3 regions of the Leucobacter sp. Psy1 genome follow, and region 2 is predicted to be linked to each of the others. Evidence: predicted binding sites of a transcription regulator. Region 2 holds the regulator's gene; each other region holds the start of a gene.
The links. The regulator LexA, encoded in region 2, represses DNA repair genes until DNA is damaged. The targets are predictions, from matches to a motif close to TCGAACANNTGTTCGA.
Positions count from the first base shown of each region.

Region 1: a site for LexA is predicted at 2,629-2,644, ahead of K8P10_RS07105 (HNH endonuclease signature motif containing protein). Genes of this name have one in related genera too.
Region 3: a site for LexA is predicted at 2,937-2,952, ahead of K8P10_RS07595 (Rv2578c family radical SAM protein). Genes of this name have one in related genera too.

Region 1 is NZ_CP083692.1:1,514,797-1,520,266, reverse strand. Features, by position in the region: gene K8P10_RS07110 (YeeE/YedE family protein) at 1-845, opposite strand, end outside; gene K8P10_RS07105 (HNH endonuclease signature motif containing protein) at 1,053-2,609, opposite strand; gene K8P10_RS07100 (hypothetical protein) at 2,853-2,990, shown strand; gene K8P10_RS07095 (dihydrofolate reductase family protein) at 3,107-3,661, shown strand; gene K8P10_RS07090 (alkylhydroperoxidase domain protein) at 3,675-5,033, opposite strand; gene K8P10_RS07085 (ABC transporter ATP-binding protein) at 5,115-5,470, opposite strand, start outside.
Region 2 is NZ_CP083692.1:1,166,360-1,171,829, reverse strand. Features, by position in the region: gene hisH (imidazole glycerol phosphate synthase subunit HisH) at 1-196, opposite strand, end outside; gene hisB (imidazoleglycerol-phosphate dehydratase HisB) at 193-801, opposite strand; gene K8P10_RS05550 (histidinol-phosphate transaminase) at 827-1,918, opposite strand; gene K8P10_RS05545 (LysM peptidoglycan-binding domain-containing protein) at 1,967-2,368, opposite strand; gene lexA (transcriptional repressor LexA) at 2,608-3,267, shown strand; gene lipB (lipoyl(octanoyl) transferase LipB) at 3,367-4,020, shown strand; gene lipA (lipoyl synthase) at 4,017-5,174, shown strand; TPP riboswitch at 5,242-5,353, shown strand; gene K8P10_RS05525 (thiamine phosphate synthase) at 5,348-5,470, shown strand, end outside.
Region 3 is NZ_CP083692.1:1,621,097-1,626,566, forward strand. Features, by position in the region: gene K8P10_RS07585 (alcohol dehydrogenase catalytic domain-containing protein) at 1-1,112, opposite strand, end outside; gene K8P10_RS07590 (NAD-dependent epimerase/dehydratase family protein) at 1,207-2,814, opposite strand; gene K8P10_RS07595 (Rv2578c family radical SAM protein) at 2,961-4,028, shown strand; gene K8P10_RS07600 (peroxiredoxin) at 4,105-4,566, shown strand; tRNA gene K8P10_RS07605 (tRNA-Val) at 4,635-4,708, shown strand; gene K8P10_RS07610 (TetR/AcrR family transcriptional regulator) at 4,699-5,310, opposite strand; gene K8P10_RS07615 (anti-sigma factor domain-containing protein) at 5,352-5,470, opposite strand, start outside.

The DNA of each region.
Region 1 (5,470 bases), 350 kb from region 2:
CGAACGGCGGTCCGTGCGTCGGGTACGCGAATCTTGAATTCGCCGGACGCCTTCGCCGCGATGAAGGAGCCGATCAGGAGCCCGAGGACCAGCATCACTCCCCAGTCGACGAGCTGCATGTCGCCGTTTCCGAGGAAGACGCCGATGTTCGCGGACGGGCCGGTGATGCCGAGACCCGACTCCCGCCCCGTGGCCCAAGAGAGCGGCCACGCTGCGGTGGCGATGAGTCCGATGATGACGGCGGTGACGAAGGGGTGCCACGGCTTCTCCGTGAGCAGGTGGGCGAGCCCGGTCTTCGATGCGGGAAGTCGGACTTTGGTCACACGGCGCTCGCGGGCGAGGTGACGCAGAACGGCGATCCCGACGCCGACGCCCAGCAGCAGCACCAGGATCCACGGGTTCACCCCGAGGGTCTCGTGGAAGCTCCCGTTGGCCGTCTCCACTGACCGCACCGCGTCGGTGGTCCCGGCGAGCGGGCCGAAGCGGAAGGCGGCGGCCCCGGCGATGTAGAAGATGAGGGCGAGCCAGGATCCGACCAGTCCCTCACCAGCGCGGTAGTAGGTGCCGGTGGCGCACCCGCCTGCGAGCACGATCGCGAATCCGAAGATGAAGCCGCCGAGGATCGTGCCGAGCCACGGGAAGGTGCCGCTCTGCAGCGAGATCACTCCGAACAGGTCGAGCGCGAAGACGCCGATCGATTGCACCGCGACGACCACCATGAAGGCGGTGAGCCAGCGCGTGCTGCGAAGGGTGAAGATGTCGCGGAACGCGCCGGTGACGCAGAAGCGTCCGCGCTGGAAGACGAAGCCGAGCACGGTTCCGAGGAGGAGGCCGGAAAGAATCATCGTGCCAGGCAATCAGCACCCCACACCCAACTTCAAGCAATGTGACCCATTATTACAGCGAATGAGTGGTGCGGGCGTAGCTGGCCAGGCCCGGGCTCCAACCGGGCAGGTGCGGGCCCCAGCTGGCCAGGTGCGGACCCCAGCTGGGCCAAGGAGGCGGGGCCGGCAGACGCGAGACATTCCGTCGCGGGCGGGCAGACTCGTGCCTCAGAACGGGTGCGGGTCTTGGTTCCCGTGACGCGCAGACTCCGAGAGCGACCGCATTCTCGCCCGTGCTCGCTTGCGTACGCCGGCGTCGATGCAGGAGTCCTCTTCCGAGTCTCGCCCCGCGCGACGGAAGCGCACGCGACTCGCCGGTCGATCCTGGTATGTGCGGCCGGTGGGGCTGGTCCACTCGAGCACCCCACCTGGGCGTTGCTCCACTCGCCATGGGGAGTGATGCTTCAGGGTGTGATGCCAGCGACAGAGGTGGGCGAGGTTGTCGGTGGCGGTGCGGCCGCCGAGTGCGGCGTCGACGGTGTGGTCGAGGTCGCATCCCACGGCGGGAACACGGCACCCGGGGAACCGGCAGTGCAGGTCTCGAGCCGCGAGTCGTCGTCGCATGCGCTCCGAGGGCCGGTACCGCTCCACCTCGAGGACCTCACCCCGCTCGTCGTCGACCTTCAGAATGTCCCAGTGATCGGCGATCGCCGCGAACCAGCGAGCGCTCTCCGTATCGATCGGCCCGAATCCGGCGAGGACGCCAGCGTCCGCCGAGGCGTCGCGGGCCACGGGCACGCCCGAGTCGGCGGGGGCGCCAACCCCGTGAAGCTTCGACACCGGTACCGTGACTTGCACTTTGGCCTGAAACGGCGGGTCGGGGCGCGTTTCCAGCTCACTCGGGTTCCAACCCGCGACGATCTCGACGAGGGCGTCGGCGCGTCGTTGATCGACGGTTCGGGGATCCTGAGGGAGCGCCTCCCCTGCTTCATGAGCGGCGAATTGCGTCACGCGCAGTTCACGCGCGCACTGCGTCAGGCGGGCGTGAACCGTCTTTGCGTCACGAGCCGAGAGGACCGCTTGCAGGAGAGCCATACCGTCGGAGAGCGGAGTCACGGTGACACCGCGACCCTCGTGGGCTTCGGTGTGCCGCTCGTCGATCGATCGGTCAGTGAAGCGCTCGGCGAGCTGCGCGACGTGCGGCCTGACGCGGTTGACAGATTCCGCCTCCGCATACCTGAGCGCTTCCTCTTCATATCGCTCTCGACGTTGCCCCTGGGGCACGATCCCACCGGCTTCGCAGATGGCCACTGCCCGAGGCCGATCGACTCGACCATTCGCGAGCGCTTCGTGCACTCCAGGGAAATCGCGCACCAGACTGACGGACTGCGCCACTCGCCGCTCGACGGTGCGATCGCTCAGTTGTACCGCGGCCGCGAGTTCGGCATTGGCCGTGCGATGCGCGATCTCGTGTTCGTTTCCGCTCGACATCTGCGCAGCCTCGGCGTCTGCGAGACGACTAGCCCACTCGAGAAGCCTCGCTTCCTCCGCATCAAGCCGGTCTCGGGTCGCACGAATCGACTGGAGCCCTTCGACGATCTCCGCCAGCGCAGCCCGAGCTGTCGCATCGGAGAACGGCAGTCGCGGTTCCCTTCCCCGGGGCGCGCGACGGGGCGGCGCGAACCCCTGATCGCGATCACGCCCAGCCCGCCCGCCCACCTCGCCGACCGGGCCAGCCTCGCCGTGGCGGGCCGTCCGGTGATGCGACTGGGGCGTCTGCTGCATGCCTCCATTATCCCATAATTCGAATACACGTTCGACTCTTTTCGAGAAGTTCCACAGATGGCGAAGTCTTGCGTCACGAAAGCCCCGTCCGGCAGCTACGTAGCCCCCCACAGCTTCCCCAAGAGCGAATCGAACCATACAGTAAGCAACGTGTGTCAATATCAGGACAGCTGCCCAACTACTCGCCATCGCGCCGGGACGAAGTGTCCGGTTGAAGTGCGCATCGATAATCACAATGCACGGGTGGATGCGCAGAACAAGCAGGCCCTGTCCGCACTCGCCGTCGTAGTGGTGATGCTCGGCATCGCGGCATACATTCTCTTCTTCAGAGAAGGGGCGACGGGAATCGGCGTTCCAGCAATCGACCAGCTCTTTCTCTAATCCAGACACCTGCGAGTATCGCCGAATGTATTCGCACCACCGCCCACCCTGGCACAGTGATATGGACAACGACATAGCCCGATGCGCTGACGCCAGAACGCGAGTTATGATGACGCATGCGCCCGCTCAGATACTCCATCAACGTCACCCAGGACGGCTGCGTCGATCACACGGCGATCGTTCCGAACGTCGAGATGCATCAGCACGCCGAGGCGACGATCGCACGGGCGGACGCACTGCTCTTCGGACGGGTCACCTACCAGCTCATGGAGAGCGCCTGGCGACCGCCGGCGTCGGATGAGATGCCTGATTGGACGCAGCCGTTCGCCCGCACGATCGATGCTGCACGCAAGCACGTGGTCTCCAACACGCTCGACGCCGTCGACTGGAATGCCGAGCTCATTACCGGCACCGCAACTGACATCATCGTGGCCGTCAGAGCGCTCAAGGACGAGCCGGGGACCGGGATCTACGTCGGCGGCGTCACGCTGCCGACCCTCTTGGCCGCCCACGACCTCATCGACGAGTACGAGTTCATCGTTCACCCGCGCATCGCCGGACACGGCCCGTACCTCTTCGGCGGCCTCACCGAGCCACTCGACCTCGAACCGCTCGGGAGGACGGAGTTCGCCTCGGGCGCGGTGGCGACCCGCTACGCATCGAGGCGCTGAGCCGGCCGAACTCTCAGATGCTCGGCTCCCCCAGCGACAGCATGAGTCGATTGGCCCAGTTGAAGAAGGCTCCGGCCTGGATCGCGTCGAGCTGCGAGAGTTCATCGAGCCCCACCGCACGCAGGGCCTCGAGGTGGGTGGCATCGAACCGGATCGGCGTGGCCGTCAGCGCGACCGTCGCGTCGACCAGCGCATCGAGCCGCGGTGAGATCCGTGCCGACACGCCCTCGTCGAGGAGACGCTGCACGTCGTCGCGCGAGAGCTCGTTCTCGCTCGCGGCGCGCGCGTGGACCGACGCGCAGAAGACGCACCCGTTGAATCGCGATGCGGCCGCGGCAGCGAGCTCGCGCTCCCCGCGCGGCAGGCCGGCGTCGGGGTTATGGAAGATGTCGAGGTCGGTCAGCGTCCGCTCGAGCAGCGCTTCAGGGTCGCGCGCGAGCAGCCGGAAGTACGGCATGTGCACGCGCTCGCGCTCGACGAGCGCCGTGTAGTGACGCTCCGTGAAGTCCGCAGCCGCCAGCGGTTCAAGCCACGGCTTCCAGCCGAGCTGATCCTGGGTGAAACGCGCGGGTTCGGTGACGCGCGGCGGCTGCGGCAGCGTCTCGGTGGCCGGCACCGGCGGTGTCGTCGCGGATCCGCCCGCGGCGACGACCCGGCCCTCGGCGGCGCGTGCAACGGAAGCGGCAAGCCTGGCAAACTCCTCCGCCCGGTCCGAGGTCGCCACGGCACCGGCAGCGCCCACCGCCCCGAGCCCGTGCACGACCCGCAGCTGGAAGGTCAGGAACGAGATGAGCTGCGATAGCGTGACGACCCCGGTGGTGCTCCAGCCGGCGTCGAGGAGCGATCCGAGTGCCTCGCGGCTCGCGTCGCGCGGGTGCAGCACCAGCAGGTGCGCGTGCTCGAGCGCCGCCGCGAGCCGGTCCCCGAGGGCGTAGGCGGCATCGACCGAGGAGACCCGATACTCGGGCCCCGATGTGCTCTCGGGCGCATTCTCCGCGCGGAACGCTCCGAAAGGACCCTCGCCTGACGCACGCGCGGCCTCCGCCACGATGAGCGGCTCGAGCGCATCCCCAGCTCCGGCCCCGAGATCGCGGCCGGTCTCGCGCAGGAGTGCACCGTAGAAGGCGATGGCCGCCTCCTGTCCGTGCAGTCTCGCGACGAACAGGGCCACGGCCGCACGCTCGGCGAGCGACACCTCCGCCGTGTCATCGGGCACGAACAGCGCGGCGAACGAACCCTGCGCATGCTCGCGGGCGTCATGACGACGCCGCCTTGCGGTGTCGAGCGCATCACCCGCGCCGATCCCGGCGAGGGCATCGATGATGTCGGTGTCGACCGCTGTCTCGGTCGAGGCTGCGTCCGTGCTGGTCATGAGGTGCTCCTTGTCGGGTGGCGATGTCGGGAGACGACGGCGGGTGGCGGTGTTCGGTGAACGTGCGAGGTGGCGACGCGCTCAGATGACCCAGTGGCCCGATGCGAGCGAGCGTCCGGGGATCGCGTCGATGAGGCGTTGCGTGTAGGGGTGCTCCGCGCGGGTGAAGACGCGCTCGGTCTCGCCGTGCTCGACCTGACGTCCGCGCTGCAGCACCGACACGGTGTCGGAGATCTGCCTGACGACGGCGAGGTCGTGGGAGATGAACACGTACGTGAGACCCAGCTCGGTCTGCAGCTCGGCGAGCAGGCGCAAGATCTGGGCCTGCACCGTCACATCGAGCGCCGAGACGGCCTCGTCGAGCACGACGAGCTCTGGCTCGAGGATGAGCGCTCGCGCGATCGCGACGCGCTGCCGCTGGCCACCCGAGAGCTCTC
Region 2 (5,470 bases):
CGACCGCACGGAGCGCGCGGATGACGGCGTCGAACGCCCCGACACCCGGCACCAGGAGCCCGTCGGCGGTGAGAACCGTCTCAGGATCTCGCGTGAGACTCGCGTCCGCCCCGGCGCGCACGAGCGCCTTGACGGCAGAGTGCACATTGCCCGAGCCGTAGTCGAGTACCGCAACCGTCGGTGCAGGTGCGGTCACAGCGCACCCTTCGTCGAGGGGATACCCGTCTCGAGCGGATCGAAGGACTTCGCCTGGCGCAGAGCCCGCGCGAACGCCTTGAACTCCGCCTCAGCGATGTGGTGAGGATCGCGCCCCTCGACGAGTCTGACGTGCACTGTCAGCCGCGCATTCAACACGAGCGCTTCGAAGAAGTGCCGGACCATCGATCCCGTGAAGTGCCCGCCGATGAGGTGATACTCGAACCCTGTCGGCTCACCGGAGTGCACGAGGTACGGGCGACCCGAAATGTCGACCACGGCCTGGGCCAGTGCCTCGTCGAGCGGCACGAGAGCGTCGCCGTACCGGGTGATCCCGCGCTTATCGCCGAGCGCCTCCAGGAGGGCGGCTCCCAGCAGGATCCCGGTGTCTTCGACGGTGTGATGCACGTCGATGTGAACATCGCCGGCTGCGCGCACGGTCAGGTCGATCAATGCGTGCCGCGCGAACGCCGTGAGCATGTGATCGAAGAACGGGACTCCCGTCTCGATGTCGTGAGTCCCGGTGCCGTCGAGGTTCACCTCGACACTGATCTGAGACTCGCTCGTCTGACGCTCGAGACGGGCGGTGCGCGCGGTTTCGGTCATACAGTGATCCTATCGCGCGTCAGGCTCACTCCGAGGGCGCGCCGCCTGGCCCGAGGTCGGAGATCGCCGAGATGAGCGTCGACGTCTCGCTTTCGGTACCCGCCGTCATCCGCAGGTGGCCGGGGATGCCGAGTTCACGGATCAGGATCCCCTGACGTCGTAGCGCGTCGAACGTCGCTCCGGGATTCGCGAAGCCCCCCACCAGCAGGAAGTTGGAGCCCGAAGGGTGCACCGTGTACCCCATCTTCGTCAGCGCGTCCGAGAGCCGGTCCCGCTGACCGCGGATGTCGTCGACGGTCGCGAGCATGCGGTCGGCATGCCGGACCGCCGCGATCGCCGCGGCCTGCGTGAGCGCCGACAGGTGGTACGGCAGGCGCACGAGGCGCAGTGCATCCACCACAGCGGGGTCCGCAGCGAGGTATCCCAAGCGCACACCGGCGAAGGCGAAGGCCTTGCTCATGGTGCGCGAGACGAGTAGCCGCGGGCGACCGGGGAGCAGCCGAAGGGCGCTCTCATGCTCGGCGTCGAACTCGTGGTACGCCTCGTCCACGATCAGGATGCCGTCGAACGCGTCCGCAGCGGCCTCCACGACCTCGAGATCGAGCGACGTGCCCGTGGGATTGTTCGGTCCGCAGATGATCGCGACATCGGGGCGCTGCTCGGCGAGCGTCCGGGCCACGAAATCCGGCCGGAGCACGTAATCGTCGGGTCGCGGAACCGGCACCCACTCCGTATCGGTCCCGGCTGCCAGCAGGGGGTACATCGAATAGGTCGGGGTGAAGCTCAGCAGCCGTCGACCCGGACCGCCGAACGCCTGCAGAATCTGCTGCAGCACCTCGTTCGAGCCGTTCGCCGCCCAGATCTGATCAGCGCTGAGACCGTGTCCGAGGTACCCCGCGAGCGCCGCGCGGAGTTCACCGAAGTCTCGGTCGGGGTATCGATTGACTCCCCGTACCGCCCGTGACAGCTCAGCCACGACGTCTTCGACGACCTCTTCGGGGATGGGATGCGTGTTCTCGTTGACGTTGAGACTGACCGGCACGGGGTCCTGAGGAGCGCCGTACGGCAGCTTGCCGACGAGATTGTCACGGAGAGGAAGGTCGCTCAGACTGGTCACGCGACCAGTCTACGCGGGGCACGCATTCGACTCCGATGAACGCGAGGACTAAGGAGCCGGGATCACGCCCGGCGCATCTGAGAAGCGGAGCGGGACCGCGATGCTCTCCCCCGCCTGCACGCTCGACCCGTCCATACCGTTCAGGGTGACCAGTTCGGCGACCAGGTCACGAGGGTCACCCTGCGGGTCCAGGGACTCTGCAATAGCCCAGAGCGAATCGCCCGGTGCCGCGACGACGGTGCTGAACGACTGCTCGCTCTGCTCGGCCGACGCGGACGCCGAGGTCGCACCCAGCGAAGCGAGGAGTGCGAGGAGGCCTGCAGCCAGGAGCGTGCCGAGGGTGCCGAACACGACTCGGCCCCGGTGCGTCAAGCGGAGGTGCGTTGCTTCACCCGTGATGGCGCCCTGAGCGTCGTCTCGTGCCTGATCGAATGCTGCGATGGCGGTCATTGCTCTCTCCTTTCGGATGAAACGTTCGAGTGTTCTCATCGAACCGAACGCTTCTTTCGAATATATATACCCCTTTTTCGAAGATCAAGTCAAGTGTTCGAATATTCCGCGGCGAAATCCGCGACACACTCGAATGGATGTTTGTTCCACTCGAACACTTCACCTACACTCGGGATCACGAGCAGCACTCAACCACGCACCTCTGACATTCGCGTCGCCGCCCCGGGAAAGGACCCACCGTGAGCCCCTCGAAGCCATCGAAATCCGCCAAGCCGCTCACCGAGAAGCAGCAGGCGATCCTCGAGTTCATTGGTCAGTCGGTGGCATCGCGCGGTTACCCGCCGAGCATGCGCGAGATCGGTGATGCGGTAGGGCTTGCCTCCCTGTCGAGCGTGACCCACCAGCTCACGCGACTGGAGCTGCTCGGATACCTCAGGCGCGACCCGAATCGGCCGCGCGCGCTCGAGATCCTCATCGAACTCCCGAGCATGAGCGACCCCACTCCCTCGAGCGCGACCCCGGAAGAGGCCGCGTATGTACCGCTGGTCGGGCAGATCGCGGCAGGCATTCCGATCACCGCGGAGCAGCAGGTGGACGAGGTCATGCCGGTGCCTCGGCACCTCGTGGGCGAGGGGCAGCTCTTCATGCTCCGTGTGGTCGGTGACTCCATGATCGACGCCGCGATCTGCGACGGCGACTACGTGGTGATCCGTCAGCAGAACGACGCCGAGAACGGCGATATCGTAGCGGCCCTCCTGGATGGAGAGGCGACCGTGAAGGTGCTCCGCCGCCGCGATGGGCACACCTGGCTGCTGCCGCGCAACAGCGCCTTCGAGCCCATCCTCGGCGACTTCGCCGACGTGCTCGGCAAAGTCGTCGCGGTCTTCCGCTCCCTCTGAGGGCCGAAACCTTGCCGCCCGGCGCTGACGACCCCGTCGGCACCGGGCGGTTTTTTGCGGGATTGGCCTTTTTGCACGCGGTTCAACTAATCTGGGAGCATGATCGCTCAATCGTCGGTGGCCGTTGATGTCGCCGGACTCGACCCCGATTTCGTCCCCTACGCCGATGGCCTCCAGCTGCAACGCACGGCGGCGGATCGCGTTGTCGCCGGGGAGGACGACGGCACCCTGATCCTGCTCGAACACGAGCACGTGTACACGGCAGGGCGGCGCGCGCGTCCGGAGGAGTACCCCACCGATGGCACTCCGGTCGTACCCGTTGATCGAGGGGGCCTCGTCACCTGGCACGGGCCAGGCCAGCTCGTCGGGTATCCCATCATCAAGCTCAGCCCGAACCGGGGCGTCGTCGACGTGGTCCGCGCGCTCGAGCAGGTCATCATCGACGTCTCCGCCGAGTTCGGGGTCACCGGGTACCGGGTCGCCGGTCGCACCGGGGTGTGGGCTCAGGCGGGAGCCGCCGAGGCGAAGTACGCGCAGATCGGTCTCCGTGCACGGGCGCACGTCATTACCCACGGTTTCGCCCTGAACTGCAGCAACTCGCTCGAACCGTTCGGCGGTTTCGTACCGTGCGGCATCACCGACGCCGGCGCGGCCACGCTGAGCACCCTCGCGGGAACGGCGATCACCCCTGCGGATGTGGTGCCGGTCATCACTCCGCGTCTGGTCGCCGCACTCGAGGAGCTCGCCGCATGAGCGCGCGCAACATCGGCGCCCCTCTCTCCGAGGTGCTCGCCGAGCAGACTAGAGCCGAAAAGGCGCTGAAGGTCGCGCCGCGTGAACCCGAACTGGTCGTCGCGACCGGAGGATGCGGAGGCGGGCAACCCCCCGCCGCTTCCGCCCCCTCGCCTGACCAGGAGGGACGACCCACCGCGAACGGGCGTACACTCCTGCGCATCGAGGCCAGAAACGCCGAGACTCCCATCGAGCGCAAGCCCGAGTGGATCAAGACGCGAGCCAAAACCGGTCCTGAGTACACCGACGTGCGAGGTCTCGTGCAGCGCGAGGGTCTCCACACGGTCTGCCAGGAGGCAGGATGCCCGAACATCTACGAGTGCTGGGAGGACCGCGAGGCGACATTCCTCATCGGCGGGTCGATCTGCACGCGGCGCTGCGACTTCTGCCAGATCACCTCGGGCAAACCGCTCCCCCTCGACACCGACGAGCCGCGTCGCGTCGCCGAGTCGGTGCGCACCATGGGCCTGCGCTACGCGACGATCACGGGCGTGACGCGAGATGATCTGCCGGATACCGGAGCCTGGTTGTACGCCGAGACCATCCGCCAGATTCACGAGTTGAACCCGGGCTCCGGGGTCGAGGTACTCGCGGACGACCTGGGTGGGCGTCCGTCCGATTTGCAGCAGGTATTCGACGCGAAGCCCGAAGTGTTCGCGCACAACCTCGAGACCGTTCCCCGCCTCTTCCGCAGCATCCGCCCTGGGTTCCGGTATCAGCGGTCGCTCGACGTCATCCGGCAGGCACGTGAGGCGGGGATGATCACGAAGTCGAACCTGATTCTCGGCATGGGCGAGGAGCGCGCGGAGGTGCACGACACGATGCAGGAACTGTTCGATTCCGGGTGCGACATCCTCACGCTCACCCAGTACCTGCGCCCGTCGAAACTGCACCGACCAGTGCATCGCTGGGTCCGCCCAGAGGAATTCGTCGAGCTCAAGGCCGATGCGGACGCGATCGGTTTCGCCGGAGTGCTCGCCGGGCCGCTCGTCCGCTCGTCGTATCGTGCGGGTCGGCTCTGGGCGCAGACGATGGCGGTTCAGAACCGTCCTGTTCCCGAGAACCTGCAGCACCTCGCCGACAAGGCGGCTGACGCGTTCCCGCAGGCGGTCTGAGACCTGCGTGCGTCGTGGGGCGGGGCTCATCCGTAGCGCCCCGCCCCACGACGCGTTAGGGTGGGTGGCAGTACCCCACGGGTGCCCGAGGCATCGGGCTGAGATCGCGCTTCGGCCGCGCGGGACCGTCGAACCTGATCTGGTCAGCACCAGCGGAGGAAGCGAGTCCCAGCATGATCCCCGATTTCCGTTGCCACGTGGTCACCGGCGGCGATGACCATCGTCGTACCGTCGAGGTGGCCCGCGCCGCAGCCGCGGGAGGTGCCGGCGTGGTGCAGGTCCGCTCGAAACCGATC
Region 3 (5,470 bases), 450 kb from region 2:
AGGGGTGCATCCTCGAGGGGCAGCCGATGGGTGACGAGATCGTCGATGCCGAGCGGATCGGCGGAATCCTCGACGAGCGGGAGGAGATCAGAGATCCATGACTTCACATTGCACTGGCCCATGCGCATCTGGACCTGCTTGTCGAACAGACTGAGGAGCGGCATCGGGCTGGCCTGCCCGCCGTATACCCCACTGAGGGAAAGGGTGCCACCTCGTCGCACCAGGTCGATGGCCGAATGGAGCGCGGCGAGGCGGTCGGTTCCAGCGGTCTCCATGAGCTTCCGTCCCACCGCATCGGGCATGAGCGCCGTGACCTGGTGGGCGAGTTTGCCGACGGGCGACCCGTGAGCCTCCATGCCGACGGCGTCCACCACGGAGTCGGGTCCTCGTCCATCGGTCAGGTCCCTGATCGCCTCCGCCGTGGCATCACCTTCGTCGAAGACCTCGACCCCGTGCCTGGCCGCCATAGCGCGTCGCTCCGGAACGGGATCGATCCCGAAGACCCTGGCACCCAGGTGCACGCCGATCCGCGCGCACAGCTGCCCGACCGGTCCGAGTCCGACCACCGCGAGCGACTCATCCGCGCGCGTTCCCGCGTACTGGACCGCCTGCCACGCCGTCGGCAGGATGTCGCTGAGGAAGAGGTACCTGTGGTCGGGGAGGTCGCCGCCGACGGGGATCAGTCCGTATCCGGCGTGAGGCACGCGGAGGAACTCGGCCTGACCGCCGGGCACCGAACCGTAGAGCCTGGAATACCCGAGGAGCGCGGCGCCCGAGCCGTACTCCCGCACCTGCGTGGTCTCGCACTGCGACTGCAAACCGCGGGAACACATCCAGCAGTGCCCGCACGAGATGTTGAACGGGACGACGACGCGATCGCCGACGCGTACGCCAGCCTGCGGGCCGGCCTCGACCACCACTCCCATGGGTTCGTGTCCGATGATGTCTCCCGCGTCCATGAACGGACCGAGCACCTCGTACAGGTGGAGATCGGATCCGCAGATGGCGGTAGATGTGATCTGCACGATGGCGTCGTCCGGCTGTTCCAGTACCGGATCCGGGACGGTTTCGACGCTGACCTTGCGCTTGCCTTGCCAGGTGAGTGCTCGCACTGAGTGCCTCCTCGAGATGGGGTGTTGCGGTGCACGGTCCTCCAGCCTCGGGTGCGGGGCGATGGACGGCAAGGGGGTTGCGCCGGGCCCCCGTTCACCCGGGGAAGACGTCGCGGTCGGTCAGGAACGCCCGTCGTCTCGCGTACTCGTGCGTCGCGCTGTACGCCTCAGCCTGCGCTTCCGCGCGCGAAACCAGGCTGGTGAAGACCTCTGGTTCCCAGCCGAGTTCGGGCGCGAGCTCCTCCAAGACTCGCCACATGCCGAGCTTCGCGAGTACCGCGCTGCGCATGAGCTCGGCCTCGAGCACGAGCGTCAGCGGCGAGCGCCGCACGATGGCTCCGTTCGTCTTGAGCCTCCCGAGGCGTTCTCCCAGCCAGGCAGCGGCTTGGCGGTGCCTCCGTCTCCGCAGGCCGAGATCGGCGATCACCCGCTTGAGCAATGCCCGTTCGAGTCGGATCTCTTGCGCCGTCTCCGAGAGGCGGCCGTAGAGCGGAGTGTCGATGGTGTCGGCGCTCATGCGCTCTGCCCGCGCAGCGCCCGCCGTGGCACCCGTCAGGTGATCGGAGAGGTATATGCCGAGGAGGTCCGCATCGATGGTCGAGGCTTCGAGCCGAGCCCGGCCGCTGCGCCCGTCAACGCCGTAGAGGGACGCGTGGCGGGTCCGGTCGTGGGTCGTGCGCGGACGCAACGGTGCCGAGTCGCCGCCTGCCCCCGCGCGGAGTGCGTTGACGAGTTCGGTGAGCGCATCGACAGCGGTGATCCGAGGGGTCCAGTCCAGTTCGGTGCGTGCACGGCCGGTGTCCATGAGTGGCGCGCCGAGGCCCATGTCGAGCCAGCCGGCGTCGGCGGCGAGGATCCGGAGCCGGTGCGCGGCCACCATGGTGGCCCGCACTGCAGCTGTCGGGAGGGGGAGTACGCGCCCGTGATCCAGGATCCGCGCGAGCTCGTGATGGCCGAGCACGTCGTCGGCGGCGATGTTGAAGGCTCCGCTGACATCCCGCGTCACCGCTGCGGCGAAGGCGCGGCCGACGTCGTCGGCGTGGACTGCCTGGATCTGCCGGAGGTCGCGCGGTATCGGCAGCGCAGGCGGAGTCGCGAGGCGCAGCACGCCCGCCCATGCGCCGAGGAAAAGGCGCTGCACCTCGGAGGCGGCATCCGACTGGAAGACGAGCGCCGGGCGGAGCCTGGTGATGCTCATCTCAGGGAACTCCGCCTCGACGGCGTCGAGGACCCGTTCTTGTGCGGCCTTGTCGACGCTGTAGTGCGCGGAGGGGATGCCCTTGGTCGGCCACGTCTCATCGCGGAACGCGTCTCCGCTGTCGGCGGAGTATGCCCCGACCGAGGATGCGACCACGAGTCTCGGAACGGTTGCCGCTGCCGCCGCACGAGCGACCCGCTCGGTGCCCGCTACGTTCACACGCCGGAGGAGCTCCCGGTCCCGGTTGGGTTGGATCAGCCAGGCGAGGTGGATGACCGCGTCGGCACCTGCGAATGCCTCCACGAGGTCCCGATGCGCAGCTGACGCCGTGCTCGCGGCTGCGATGTCGATGCTGAGCCACTCCGCGTCGCGGTATGGTGCAGAGCCGGTGTCGGGCCGCCTTCTGGCGATCCCTACGATCGAGGTCACCTCCGCTGTGTCATGGAGCGCCCGCAGCACCGCCGTTCCGAGATTCCCGGTTGCTCCGACCACGACCACGCGCATAGGTCCCTCCTCCTGTTCCCGGCTGCCACCGTGGCGACCTGAGAGCCCACGCTACGGGGCGGACGAGGACCCGTCGATGGGGTTGCGGTGCTCGCGCCGCGTCCCCATGACTGGACAGGGAACCGAACATATGTTCGAATACTTGCATGAGGTGGGACGGACAGCGAGTGTCGGGCGATGCTGGGAGTGCGGATGCGAGTGTGTTGCCCGGAATGGAACGCGGGGTGCTCGCGGCGATGCCGGGGCATCTGCGATCCGTGCGTACCCCGGAGTTCGCCGGCGTGGTCTTCCACGAGGTGCTCGCGAAGAGCGCCCTGAACCGCGTGCCGGCGTCATCCTCGATGCCGTTCAGCTGGACGGTGAACCCGTACCGCGGGTGCTCGCACGCCTGCGTGTACTGCTTCGCCCGCGGCTCGCACCGGTATCTCGACATGGATGCGGGACGCGACTTCGACTCCCAGATCGTGGTCAAGACCAACGTCGCTGAGGTACTGGGGCGCGAGTTGTCGCGTCCCAGTTGGGCCGGCGAGCTCGTTGCCCTCGGCACGAATACCGACCCGTATCAGCGGGCCGAGGGACGGTACCGGCTGATGCCGGGGATCATCGGTGCACTCGCGACGGCGCGTACGCCGCTCTCGATTCTCACGAAGGGCACCCTGCTCCGCCGAGACCTCCCGCTGCTCGCGGACGCGAGCGAGCGCACTTCGGTCTCCCTCGCGATGTCGATCGCCATCGGCGACGACGATCTACAGCAATCGGTCGAGCCCGGTACACCGACGACGCGGGCGCGACTGGAGACCGTGGCCGCCGCGACGGCGGCGGGGCTCGAGTGCGATGTCTTCGCCATGCCGATCCTGCCGGGCCTCACCGATGAGCCGGAGCAGCTCGATCGGTTGCTGCGCGACATCAGCGAGGCCGGAGCGCGCTCCGTTGTCTACGGAGCGCTCCACCTGAGGACCCACGTGAAACCCTGGTTCTTCGAGTGGCTGGAGCAGTATGATCGCTCGCTCGTGCCCCGGTACCGAGCGCTCTATCCCGGAGCTGCGAGTCAGGCCCCGCGCGAGTACCGGGGCGATCTCGCCGGACGAATCCGGCCGCTGCTCAGGAAGTACGGGCTCGAGCGGCGTCCCGGTGCGGGCGGCCGAACGGGGCGCCGCGCCTCCGCCCCGACGGAACGACCGGACATGGTCCCTGGCGCGCCCACCCTGTTCTAGGTCATAGGCTGGGATCGGGGCCGACCGGCCCCGTCACCCACCCGAACGGCGCCGAGCGCGCCCGCAAAGGAGCAGTATGGTCATCGCACCCGGTACCCAGGCCCCAGACTTCACGCTGTCGGATCAGAACGGCACCGAGCTCACCCTGAGCGAACTCGTCGCCGACGGCCCCGTCGCGCTCGTCTTCTTCCCCTTCGCGTTCTCTGGCATCTGCCAGGGCGAGCTCTGCGAGCTGCGCGACAACATCGCGATCTTCGACGACGCGAAGGTGCGTCTCGTCGGCATCTCGATCGACTCGGTCTTCACGCTCAAGGCCTGGGCGGATCAGGAGGGCTTCGAGTTCTCGATCCTCTCGGACTTCTGGCCGCACGGCGCCGTCGCTCAGGAGTACGGTGTCTTCATCGAGGAGGCGGGCATCGCCACGCGCGCGACGGTGCTCATCGGCCGCGACGGGGTCGTCGCCGCATCGTTCGCGACCGCCCCGGGCGAGGCTCGTGATCTGGGCGCCTACCGCGAGGCGCTGCAGCAGCTCAGCTGAGGGTGCGATTCGGTGGCGCGGCCCGTCGTCCCATAGGATGTACGGGTCGCGGCACCGATCCGCGTCGCGCGCCCTTAGCTCAGTTGGTTAGAGCATCTCGTTTACACCGAGAGGGTCGGGAGTTCGAGTCTCTCAGGGCGCACCGAAGTTCGACGCACCGCTCCATTGGAGTTCAGCCAGCGCGACCCGCGTGGTGGCGACCGCGGTCTCGTCGCTGATGGGGTCGAGCGACGGGTACGTGGCCCGCACGGAGAGCGGTGCTGTGAGCAGGTCGCAGATCCACTCCAGGTCGCGGGGAATCGGGATTTCTCCCCGCATGACTGCACGTCCGATGACGTCCTTCATCGCGGTGCGCCTGAGCTGGAAGAACTCCTCAACGAAGCGATGGCACAGCTCGTCGTCGGTGCGCAGCGCATCGAGGAAGCCCGGGAGGCAGCGCTGCAGCAGCGGATCGCTGAACATGCGGACCTGTTCGCGCTGGATCGCAAGCAGGTCCGCATCGAGGGAGCCGGAATCGGGAACGTGCAGGTTCGACCCGTAGCGCATTTCGAGCATGTCGAGCAGCAGCTCGGCGATCCCGCCCTCGTACCTGCGGTAGAAAGATGGCCGGGTCGTCTGCGCCCGGACAACGACCGCGTTGATGGAGAGGGCGTGGAAGCCCGACTCGAGCAGGATCTCCTCGGCTGCCGCGATCAGGGCGGCCTTCACGCCGGCTGTCCGAGGGCGGCCCATGGGTTTCGACATGGAAGAACTGTAACGTATCGTCGGCGCGCGAACAGGCGACGTCAGGCGGTCGCGATGGCGAACAACGGGTCGGTCGTGGGGGCGCCCGTTGGAGAGCCGCCCGCGGGCTCGACGGTGACCGCGATGAGATCGCCCGCTGACATACTCCCGTCGAGCACTG